Regions from separate parts of the Pantoea sp. CCBC3-3-1 genome, predicted to be linked through region 3. Evidence: predicted binding sites of a transcription regulator. Region 3 holds the regulator's gene; each other region holds the start of a gene.
What was found. Region 3 encodes Fur, which represses iron uptake genes when iron is present. Its sites were predicted from a motif close to ATAATAATGAGAACNACTATCAA; they were not measured.
Positions count from the first base shown of each region.

Region 1 (3,284 bases), 960 kb from region 3:
GTAAATTTCCGGCCTGAAGCTGCTGAAACAACAGCCCAGGCGGGTGCTGTTCTCGCCGGTCAAAAGCATGAATAAATTGCAGGTTGGGCCACCAGAAAGAGCCGGACTGGCTGAGGATGCGGCCAAAGCGAGCGGGGCGGTGCAGACCGGCATACAGCGCGGCCAGCCCGCCATAGCTTTGTCCGGCCACTAAAGTGCGATCGCCATCCTCACTGAAAGCCTGGTGCTGGCGGATTAACGGCATCAGCTCCTGCTCAATGGCCTGCCAGAACTGCGAATTGCAGGGAAGTTCCGCCTCGCGGTGCTGGCCGTTAATCGCATCAATAAATAACCAGCAGGCGGCAGGCAGATGACCCGCTTCGGTTTCCGCAGCCAGCGCGGAAAAAATCGGCTGGCCTTCCACCCAGTTTTGTCCGTCGAGCAAAATGGCCAGCGGGCGCTGGTCAGGCCGGGAGGTATGTCCGCTGGTCCATAACCAGACACGACGCTGATTATTGAGTATTTCGCTCTGCCAGGTCAGTTGCAGCAGCGCATCTGGCGGCGTCGCTTCACCGCGATCCCACCCTTGCCATGCGGCGATCCACGGCGCTTTCGGCATGCGGGCGGCGCTTAACGGATGACGACGGCTGTTAAGAAAGGGCTGCTGATGATTAAGCGGATCGGCAACAGCCAGCGGCATCAGCGAAATCCACCAGGCTCTTTGCTGCAAACGCGCGGTCTCTGCATCGCTGCTGAAAACTGGCGGCAGATGCTCCGCCGTAATGGGGATCAGGCTGTAGCTGCCGCGCCACCGGTCATCGATTACCGTTGACCAGTGCCAAACATTACTGTTGCTTATGCGCTTTAGGCTGGTGGGCGTAGGGCTGTGATGATTTGTTACGCCGTTCACGTGCACATAGACGCGTTCAATAACGGAATTTTGTTCATCGCCCTGCGGATCGCGCCAGAAGAAATGCATGTCAACGCGTCCTTCATCCACATATTCAACCAGCGGCGTGCCTGTTTCATGCAACCGTCGCCACCAGGTGTCTTCACCTAAATCGTTTTCTGACAACAGTTTAGATGCAGTTCCTGCGGGAAAATCTTGCCGTAACGTCATATCCCTTGCCCTCTGAAACATCTGGCGACATTTTCAAACATTATTGCCAGACTCTTTACACTATCAAACGCAATGCAAATGCTATTGATAACGATTTACATTTGCAATATGATTTTGACGTAAATTTTACTTACTGATTTCCGTACAGTTTCTGGGGAAACCGCAACCCCCGGTGGGCGTTAACACGCCTGTGCTGTGCAGGCGTCCGCGGATTTTTAATGACAAGGTAGTTTGAAGAGATGGCATTCATGGCTGGTAAATTAGAAAATTCAGTGACCTCTGCAATGACGATCCCTTTTAAAAAATCCAGATTACATCTGGCGTTAACACCGCTTTTTCTGCTGACGACGTTTTCGGGTACGGCCTTTGCCGAAGAGACCATGACCGTCAGTGCGGATACCCGCGAAAGCGTCACTGCCCCCATGCCGGGACTGGTGGCGAAAGAGAGTGCTTCCGGGACGAAAACCGCCACGCCGCTGCGCAAAACACCGCAGTCCATTTCGGTGGTGACGCGTCAGCAGATGGACGATCAGGCTGCGGCTTCCGTTGCCGATGCGCTGAACTACTCCAGCGGCATCGTCACCAACTATCGCGGTAACTCTAATCGTAACGACGAGATCATCAGCCGCGGTTTTCGCTATGCGCCCAAGGTGCTGGACGGCCTGACTTATGGCCTGTCGGCCCGCAGCGGCGGGGGGGCCGGGCAAATTGACCCGTGGCTGCTGGAGCGCATTGAGATGATCCACGGTCCGGCCTCCGTACTGTACGGGCAGGTCAGCCCCGGCGGACTGGTCAGCATGACCAGCAAGCGGCCCACCGCGCAGAGTATCCATAAAATTCAGCTCAGTACCGGCAACAAACACTACGGCGAAGCGGCGTTCGATTTTGGCGGTAAGCTGAACGATGACAACACGCTGTTTTATCGTCTGAACGGCGTTGGCAGCACCAGACATGAGTTTGTAAGAGGCGAAAAGCAGCAACGCGTGGCGATTGCGCCGGCCATCACCTGGCTACCGAACGCCGACACCAGCTTTACCTTACTGACCAGTTACCAGAACGAACCCAAAGCGGGCTACCGTAACTTTCTGCCAGCCAGCGGCACGCTGCTGAGTACCAGCGCCGGCTATTTGCCGTACGATTTTAACGTCAGCGAACCGAGCTTTAACCAGTCGAAACGTGAGCAGACGTCCGTTGGCTATAGTGTCGAACACACCTTTAACGAGGTGTTCAGCTTCCAGCAGAACCTGCGCTACAGCAATATCGATGAGTCGTACAAATACGTTGTCTTTACCACGGCGAATACCCGTAACAACGACCACACTATCAATCGTCGCCCGCAGCATGACAAAGTGGAAACCGAAGAGTTGGGCCTGGATAACCAGCTGAAGGCGTTATTCAGCACCGGGCAGGTCGAACATACCCTGGTGGGCGGTCTGGATTACAAGTGGAGCGATATCGACAGCAGGCTGTGGCGGGACAATAACACCAGCCGCTATACCCTCGACTGGACAAATCCGACGCGCGTCAGCGTGAACGAAAGCGCCTTCACGCTTACTACCAGCACCCGCACTAAACTGGATCAGGTTGGCGTCTATCTTCAGGATCAGCTGGAATGGAACAACTGGAACCTGCTGCTTTCGGGGCGTAACGACTGGACCGAAGTGCGCACGCAGGATGCCGTAGCGGATACCGATACCCAGCAGAATGACAACAAGATGACAGGGCGCGCTGGACTGCTGTATGCCTTTGATAACGGCCTGTCGCCTTATGTCAGTTACAGCACCTCGTTTGAACCGAACCTGAACACCGGCGCGCCGGGTGCCGATCCGTTTAAACCGACGACCGGCGAGCAATATGAAGCCGGGATCAAATTCCAGCCGGTGGGTTCGGACACGGTGATGACGCTCTCGGCGTTTCATATTAATCAGAAGAACATCAGCTCTTATAACAGCGTTACCGGCTATAACGAGCAGATTGGTAAAGTGCGCTCGAAAGGGGTGGAAACCGAGATCCATTCACAGATCACGCCAGAAATTGCGGTGATTGCGGCTTATACCTATACCGATTCGGTCACTAAAGCCAGCAACATTGCGGGCCAGACCGGCAACACGCCGCCAAATATTCCCCGCCATGCGGCGTCGGGCTGGGGAAGCTACAGTTTCCTGAACGGCGCATTGCAGGGACT
Region 1 covers NZ_CP034363.1:2,364,175-2,367,458, forward strand. Annotated here, with positions in the region: gene fes (enterochelin esterase) at 1-1,099, opposite strand, end outside; gene EHV07_RS11040 (TonB-dependent siderophore receptor) at 1,348-3,284, shown strand, end outside.
Region 1: fes (enterochelin esterase) is a predicted target of Fur. The motif match lies at 1,178-1,200, and genes of this name have one in related genera.

Region 2 (3,284 bases), 2.0 Mb from region 3:
AGCATCGTTGCTGAGTAAGGTTTTCGTGCCTGAAAGCGGTACCTGATACCGCTTTTAGCAGCGAATCAAAAAGCCCCGCTATGATTGCGGGGCTTTTTACATTCTGCTTTTCAATCCGCATGGGGCTGTTTCCGCCAGCGGATTCGCAGCAAACAGGTTTTTTGCTGTACACTTTATATTCAGCTGCACGATGTCTTAAGGCGGATCCTCTTTCTGATTGCATCGCGAAGACCTTTGCAGCATCAGAACCCCTGTTTCCGTCATCAGGCCATCGTTCACGAGCCACGACGGATCATCCGACTGCAAGGTTGATCGGCAGCGGGCAAATGATTTACGGAGAAGTAACATGAAGTTTGTTGATGAAGCGACGATCCTCGTTGCTGCGGGTGATGGCGGCAATGGCTGCGTCAGCTTCCGTCGTGAAAAATATATTCCCAGAGGTGGTCCGGACGGTGGTGACGGCGGTGACGGCGGCGATGTTTACATGCAGGCTGATGAAAACCTGAATACGCTGATCGATTATCGTTTTGAAAAATCTTTCCGTGCTGAACGTGGCCAGAACGGCCAGAGCCGTGACTGTACCGGTAAGCGCGGGAAAGATGTGATCATCAAAGTACCGGTAGGAACGCGTATTATCGATCAGGGTACCGGTGAAACCCTGGGCGACATGATGACTCATGGTCAGGTGCAAATGGTCGCTAAAGGCGGCTGGCACGGCCTTGGCAACACGCGTTTTAAATCTTCCGTTAACCGTTCGCCGCGTCAAAAAACCATGGGTACGCCTGGTGAGAAGCGCGACTTGCAGCTTGAGCTGATGCTGCTGGCCGACGTGGGGATGTTGGGCCTGCCGAATGCCGGTAAATCTACCTTTATCCGTGCAGTCTCTGCGGCGAAGCCAAAAGTAGCGGATTATCCATTTACCACTCTGGTACCAAGCCTGGGCGTGGTACGTATGGACAGCGAACAAAGCTTCGTGGTCGCCGATATTCCAGGCCTGATTGAAGGCGCTTCTGACGGTGCCGGTTTAGGCATTCGCTTCCTGAAGCACCTCGAGCGCTGTCGCGTTCTGTTACACACTATTGATCTGGCCCCAATCGATGAATCCGATCCGGTTGAAAATGCCCGTATCATTTTGGCTGAGCTGGAAAAATATAGCGAAAAGCTTTTCAACAAGCCACGCTGGCTGGTTTTCAACAAAGTCGACCTGCTGGATCAGGAAGAGGCGGAATCCCGCGCGAAAGCTATCGCTGATGCGCTGGGCTGGACGGAGAAATATTACCTGATCTCTGCCGCCAATCGCGTCGGCGTGACCCCGCTGTGCTGGGATGTGATGTCCTTCATTAACGCCAATCCTAAAGAAGCGGAAGTGGAAGAGAAGCAGCCAGAGAAAGTGGAATTCATGTGGGATGATTACCACCGCCAGCAGCTCGAAGAAGCCGAAGTGGCGGTTGAAGAAGATGATGACTGGGATGAAGACTGGGATGATGAAGACGACGAAGGCGTCGAAATTATCTATCAGCGCTAAGCCAGTAAGGGACACAAATTTGTGTCCCTTTTCTTTTACGTCACGCTGGAAGATGGTTCACATTTCCCCGACGCACGGCAAATCCCCTTTCTAATAGCAAAGATAATCATTATCATCTTCGGTTCCGGATGTTTATCGGGGCAGTATGCTGCTTCGTTTCGCTGAATAGAGCTGACTCAATGATACGTTTCGCCAGACTAGTCGTTCCGCTGTTACTCTCTGCTTTTTCCGTCGTGCCCTTCACTCAGGCTCAGGCCGAGCAAGGCTGGCCGCGTCATATTCCTAACCGGGATGGCGAGCTGGTGATTAACCATCAGCCTGAACGCATTGTCTCTACCAGCGTGACGCTGACGGGCTCGCTGCTTGCCATCGGGGCACCGGTCGTTGCCAGTGGTGCAGCCATGCCGGGACATAAGATTACAGACCAGCAGGGTTTTTTCCGTCAGTGGGGCAAGACGGCGACGGAAAAAGGCGTTAAACGTTTATATACGGGTGAACCCAATCTTGAAGCGATTGCGGCGGAAAACCCCGATTTGATCATCGTTAGCGCCACAGGCAATGATTCTGCGCTGCCAATATACGAGCGTCTTTCGGCGATGGCTCCAACGCTGGTCGTCAATTACGATGATAAAAGCTGGCAACAGGTAGAACGTATTCTTGCGCAGGCAACCGGCCATGAAGCACAGGCTGAAAAGTCGATCCAGACGTATGCTCAGCGCGAAAAAGAAGTGAAAGCAAAGCTGGTGCTGCCGCCACAACCGGTTTCAGCGCTGGTGTTCAATGCCCATAGCCGGTTAGTGAATCTGTGGACCACTGAGTCTGCTCAGGGAAAATTGCTGGAATCCTTAGGCTTCACCCTGGCACAGCTTCCCGCGGTAAGCATCAAAGCCAGTCAGCGAATGAAACGGAAAGATATCGTTCCGCTAAGCGGAGAGAATCTGGTGACGGGACTGACGGGCAACACCGTAATGATGTTTGCTACCGGGGAAGAGGGTAAGGCTGCATTGCTGGCTGAGCCATTGCTTGCCGCAACACCGGCGGTAAAAAATAAGCAGGTTTATGCGTTAGGGGATGAGTCCTTCCGGCTTGATTATTATAGCGCCAGCAACCTGCTGACGCGGCTTGAACAGCTATTTGCTAAACAGTAACTGCCTGACCAGCCTCATGTCGGTGAGGCTGGTCTGTTCCCTCTGCGTCTTTTAAAGCGAACCCGCTCACAAATTTACTCTTTTCATTGCTGGCCCTGAACAGCCCATTTTTCTTATCGTTTACGCAATAACACAAGAAGTTAAATGAGAATGCGATGAATAATCGAATTGATAATTGTTTGTGTTTGCAATAGTGTATTGCCGCCTGGTTATCCATCTCTATTGCTGGACGCTGGCGGGGCGGATCCTAATGCCGTCTGGTTATCCAAATTTGCCTCAGATAACGTTGGTGAGGCGATCTCAGGGAATATGAATTTTGAACAAATTATCACGTTTATCATTAGCTATCCTGCTGGAACTGGGAATAGTCACAACGGCGATGGCAGCCACGGAAACCGCACCGGAAAACAGCACGGAAAAGGGTGTTTCAACGTCGACTCAGAGCACCGTTTCTCCTGAACAGGTAGACGCTGAAGGCGGGACGATGGTGGTAACGGCGGCTCAGCAAAATCTTCAGGCGCCGGGTGTTTCAACCATCACTGCCGATGAAATCAAAAAACGACCTCCGTCACGTGACCTTTCCGAAATCATTCGTACTATGCCAGGCGTAA
Region 2 covers NZ_CP034363.1:4,412,381-4,415,664, reverse strand. Annotated here, with positions in the region: gene rpmA (50S ribosomal protein L27) at 1-18, shown strand, start outside; gene cgtA (Obg family GTPase CgtA) at 347-1,525, shown strand; gene fepB (Fe2+-enterobactin ABC transporter substrate-binding protein) at 1,705-2,673, shown strand; gene EHV07_RS20615 (TonB-dependent siderophore receptor) at 3,053-3,284, shown strand, end outside.
Region 2: fepB (Fe2+-enterobactin ABC transporter substrate-binding protein) is a predicted target of Fur. The motif match lies at 1,619-1,641, and genes of this name have one in related genera.

Region 3 (3,284 bases):
GTACAGCTCTACGATCGTACCAGCTATCTTAATCCTTGCCTGGCTTCGTCCCTGCGCTTCACCGATAAAGTCATCAGTGAAATCCAGGCGATGCATCGTGAAGCCGGGCAGCCGATCAACACCTGGCACTTTGGCGGTGACGAGGCCAAAAATATTCGTTTCGGCACCGGCTATTCCGATATAAATAAACCTGTTGCGGGAACCGGCCTGCTCGACATGAGTAAAGAGGATAAGCCGTGGGCGAAATCACAGGTCTGTCAGGCCATGATCAAAGATGGCAAAGTCGAGGACATGGAACATTTGCCCAGCTACTTTGCGCGACAGGTCAGTCAGCAGGTGAAACAGCACGGCATTGGCAGAATGCAGGCGTGGCAGGATGGCCTGAAGGATGCCGAAAGTTCTCAGGCCTTTGCCACGGAGCACGTTGCGGTTAACTTCTGGGATACGCTGTACTGGGGCGGCTTTGATTCAGCCAATGACTGGGCGAACAAAGGTTATCAGGTCATTGTCTCTAACCCGGACTATGTCTATATGGATTTTCCGTATGAGGTGAATCCGCTGGAGCGCGGTTACTACTGGGGAACGCGCTTTAGCGATGAGCGTAAAATGTTCAGCTTTGCGCCGAATAACCTGCCACAAAACGCAGAAACCTCCGTAGACCGCGACGGCAAACCTTTTTCCGCGAAATCGGATAAAGCCTGGCCGGGCGCTTATGGCTTATCCGCCCAGCTGTGGAGCGAAACCGTGCGGACCGACGATCAGATGGAATATATGATCTTTCCTCGCGTTGTTTCGGTTGCCGAGCGGGCCTGGCATCGGGCTGCATGGGAGCAGGATTATCAGCCGGGCAGAGAATATATCGGTGGGGAAACAGCGCATGTTGACCACCAGGCGCAGCGAAAAGACTGGCAGCGATTTGCTAATCTGTTGGGGCAGCGTGAGCTGGCAAAACTGGATAAATCAGGTATTCACTACCGTCTGCCGGTGCCGGGCGCACGCATCGTTGCTGGCAAGCTGGAAGCCAACATCGCATTGCCAGGGATTGCTATCGACTACTCGCTTGACGAGGGAAAAAGCTGGCAGCGCTATGACCAGGCCGCGCAACCTGAGGTGAAGGGGAAGGCGATGGTGAGAGCGGTCAGCAGCGACGGCAAGCGCTTTAGCCGGAGTGAAACGCTGACAAACTGATTTACAAAATCTGAACAGCAGACGAAAAAAAACCGGTGAATTTCACCGGTTCTTTACTTGCACAGCTTACTTATCGTGCAGTGATTCGTCTTCGCGGCAGTCGCCGGTTGCGCAGTGACCATACAAATAGAGGCTATGGTTGCTGAGCTTGATGCCGTGACGTTCGGCGATATCACGCTGACGGGTTTCGATTGATTCATCGCTGAACTCGATCACTTTACCGCAGTCCAGGCAGATAAGATGATCGTGATGATGCTGCTGCGTCAGTTCGAAAACAGATTTACCGCCTTCAAAATTATGACGGGTCACGATACCCGCGTCGTCAAACTGGTTCAGAACGCGGTAAACCGTCGCCAGACCAATTTCTTCGCCCATATCGATCAGGCGTTTATATAAATCTTCCGCACTGACGTGATGGCTCTCTGGTTCCTGAAGCACTTCCAGAATTTTCAGTCGGGGAAGCGTGACTTTCAGGCCGGCCTTCTTTAATGCGGTGTTATTGTCAGTCATGCGGATATTGTCCTGTTACTTTGCTAGTCACTAAGTGGCTGAAAAGCCCTGAGCATCGGTCGACGCAAAAGCTGAGCGTCTCATTATAGAACTGATGCTTCGAAATAGAAACCACAGCGGGATTGCGCAACCGTTGAGGGAAGTAAGGATGAAAAGTCGTTACGTCCGGGAAAGCAAGTACCCATTTTCGCTGAGTTAACATTTCGCGCTGCCTCATCGCTGCCGCCGCCAGGGCGTAAGGCATATTGATGAGCTGGGTGACCGATGGCGTTATTCTACAGTTTTGCAGATGAAAGTTACAAATATGTACCTATTACTTCTATAGGAAAAAACAGTGACCCGATGTGAGATAGCTCGCACATCAGGCCCTTTCCTTATGCCTCAAGAATCTCTTTCAGCTGGAGTTCTTCATAAATCTGTTTGACCCACTTTTCGGTACGTTCGTTGGTCAACTCCGGCTGACGATCTTCATCGATGGCGAGGCCGAGGAAGTGATTGTCATCCGCCAGCCCTTTAGAGGCTTCAAAATGATATCCTTCGGTTGGCCAGTGACCGACGATGACCGCGCCGTTAGGCTCGATGATATCGCGGATAGTGCCCATCGCATCGCAGAAGTATTCTGCGTAGTCTTCCTGATCGCCACAACCAAACAGCGCAACCAGCTTACCGTTGAAGTCGATCTCTTCCAGCGTAGGGAAGAAATCGTCCCAGTCACACTGGGCTTCGCCGTAATACCAGGTTGGGATGCCCAGCAGTAAAATATCAAAGGCTTCAAGGTCTTCTTTGCTGCTTTTAGCGATATCATGAACTTCCGCAACCTCTTTACCGAGCTGCTTCTGGATCATTTTTGCAATGTTTTCCGTATTGCCCGTATCGCTGCCAAAGAAAATGCCTACGATTGCCATGATGTTAATAACCTCTTAAAACTTATAATGGAGGCGGCTAGCCTGCTTGTGTTAACGGCAATGATAGCAGACAGATTCAGGGGGATAAATCAGTAATCCGTCCGCATTTGTCGCTTTGTGCTTTGCCGCTGTATGAGCGTATTAGCGCTCAGGATGGGCCAGCTGGGCCATCACCATTTCTTCAATCAGCTCGCTGCGGCTCATATTACGCTGCTCGGCAAGCTGGTTCAGAGCATCAACCGCGTCACTGTTCATTTTCAGTTCCACGCGCTTCAGCCCGCGCACTTTATCACGCTTAAGCTGATTGCGTTTGTTGATACGCAACTGCTCATCACGCGTCAGCGGATTGGTTTTCGGTCGTCCCGGGCGACGCTCATCTGCGAACAGATCGATCGTGGTGCGGTCCGTGTTTTCTTTTGCCATAGAATCGTGATACTGAAAGGCTGGAGTTCTGATGGATTGAGCCATGATGTCACTGTCGTTGAGGCAGCGACAAAATTTTAGCGCGCCATCATACCCCAGTGAAAGTCGTGACGACAATGATTTAGCTTTTTAACAACCTTTTTGTTTCTGCTGAGCAAAAAAACGGCTGATAGCGCGTAAAACAGCATCAGGTTTTTCTGCATGCACCCAGTGACCCGCGCCGGCAATCACATGTGCGCGTGCCGCAGGGAACTGTTT
Region 3 covers NZ_CP034363.1:1,402,838-1,406,121, forward strand. Annotated here, with positions in the region: gene EHV07_RS06670 (beta-N-acetylhexosaminidase) at 1-1,188, shown strand, start outside; gene fur (ferric iron uptake transcriptional regulator) at 1,255-1,698, opposite strand; gene fldA (flavodoxin FldA) at 2,073-2,603, opposite strand; gene ybfE (LexA regulated protein) at 2,745-3,026, opposite strand; gene ybfF (esterase) at 3,156-3,284, opposite strand, start outside.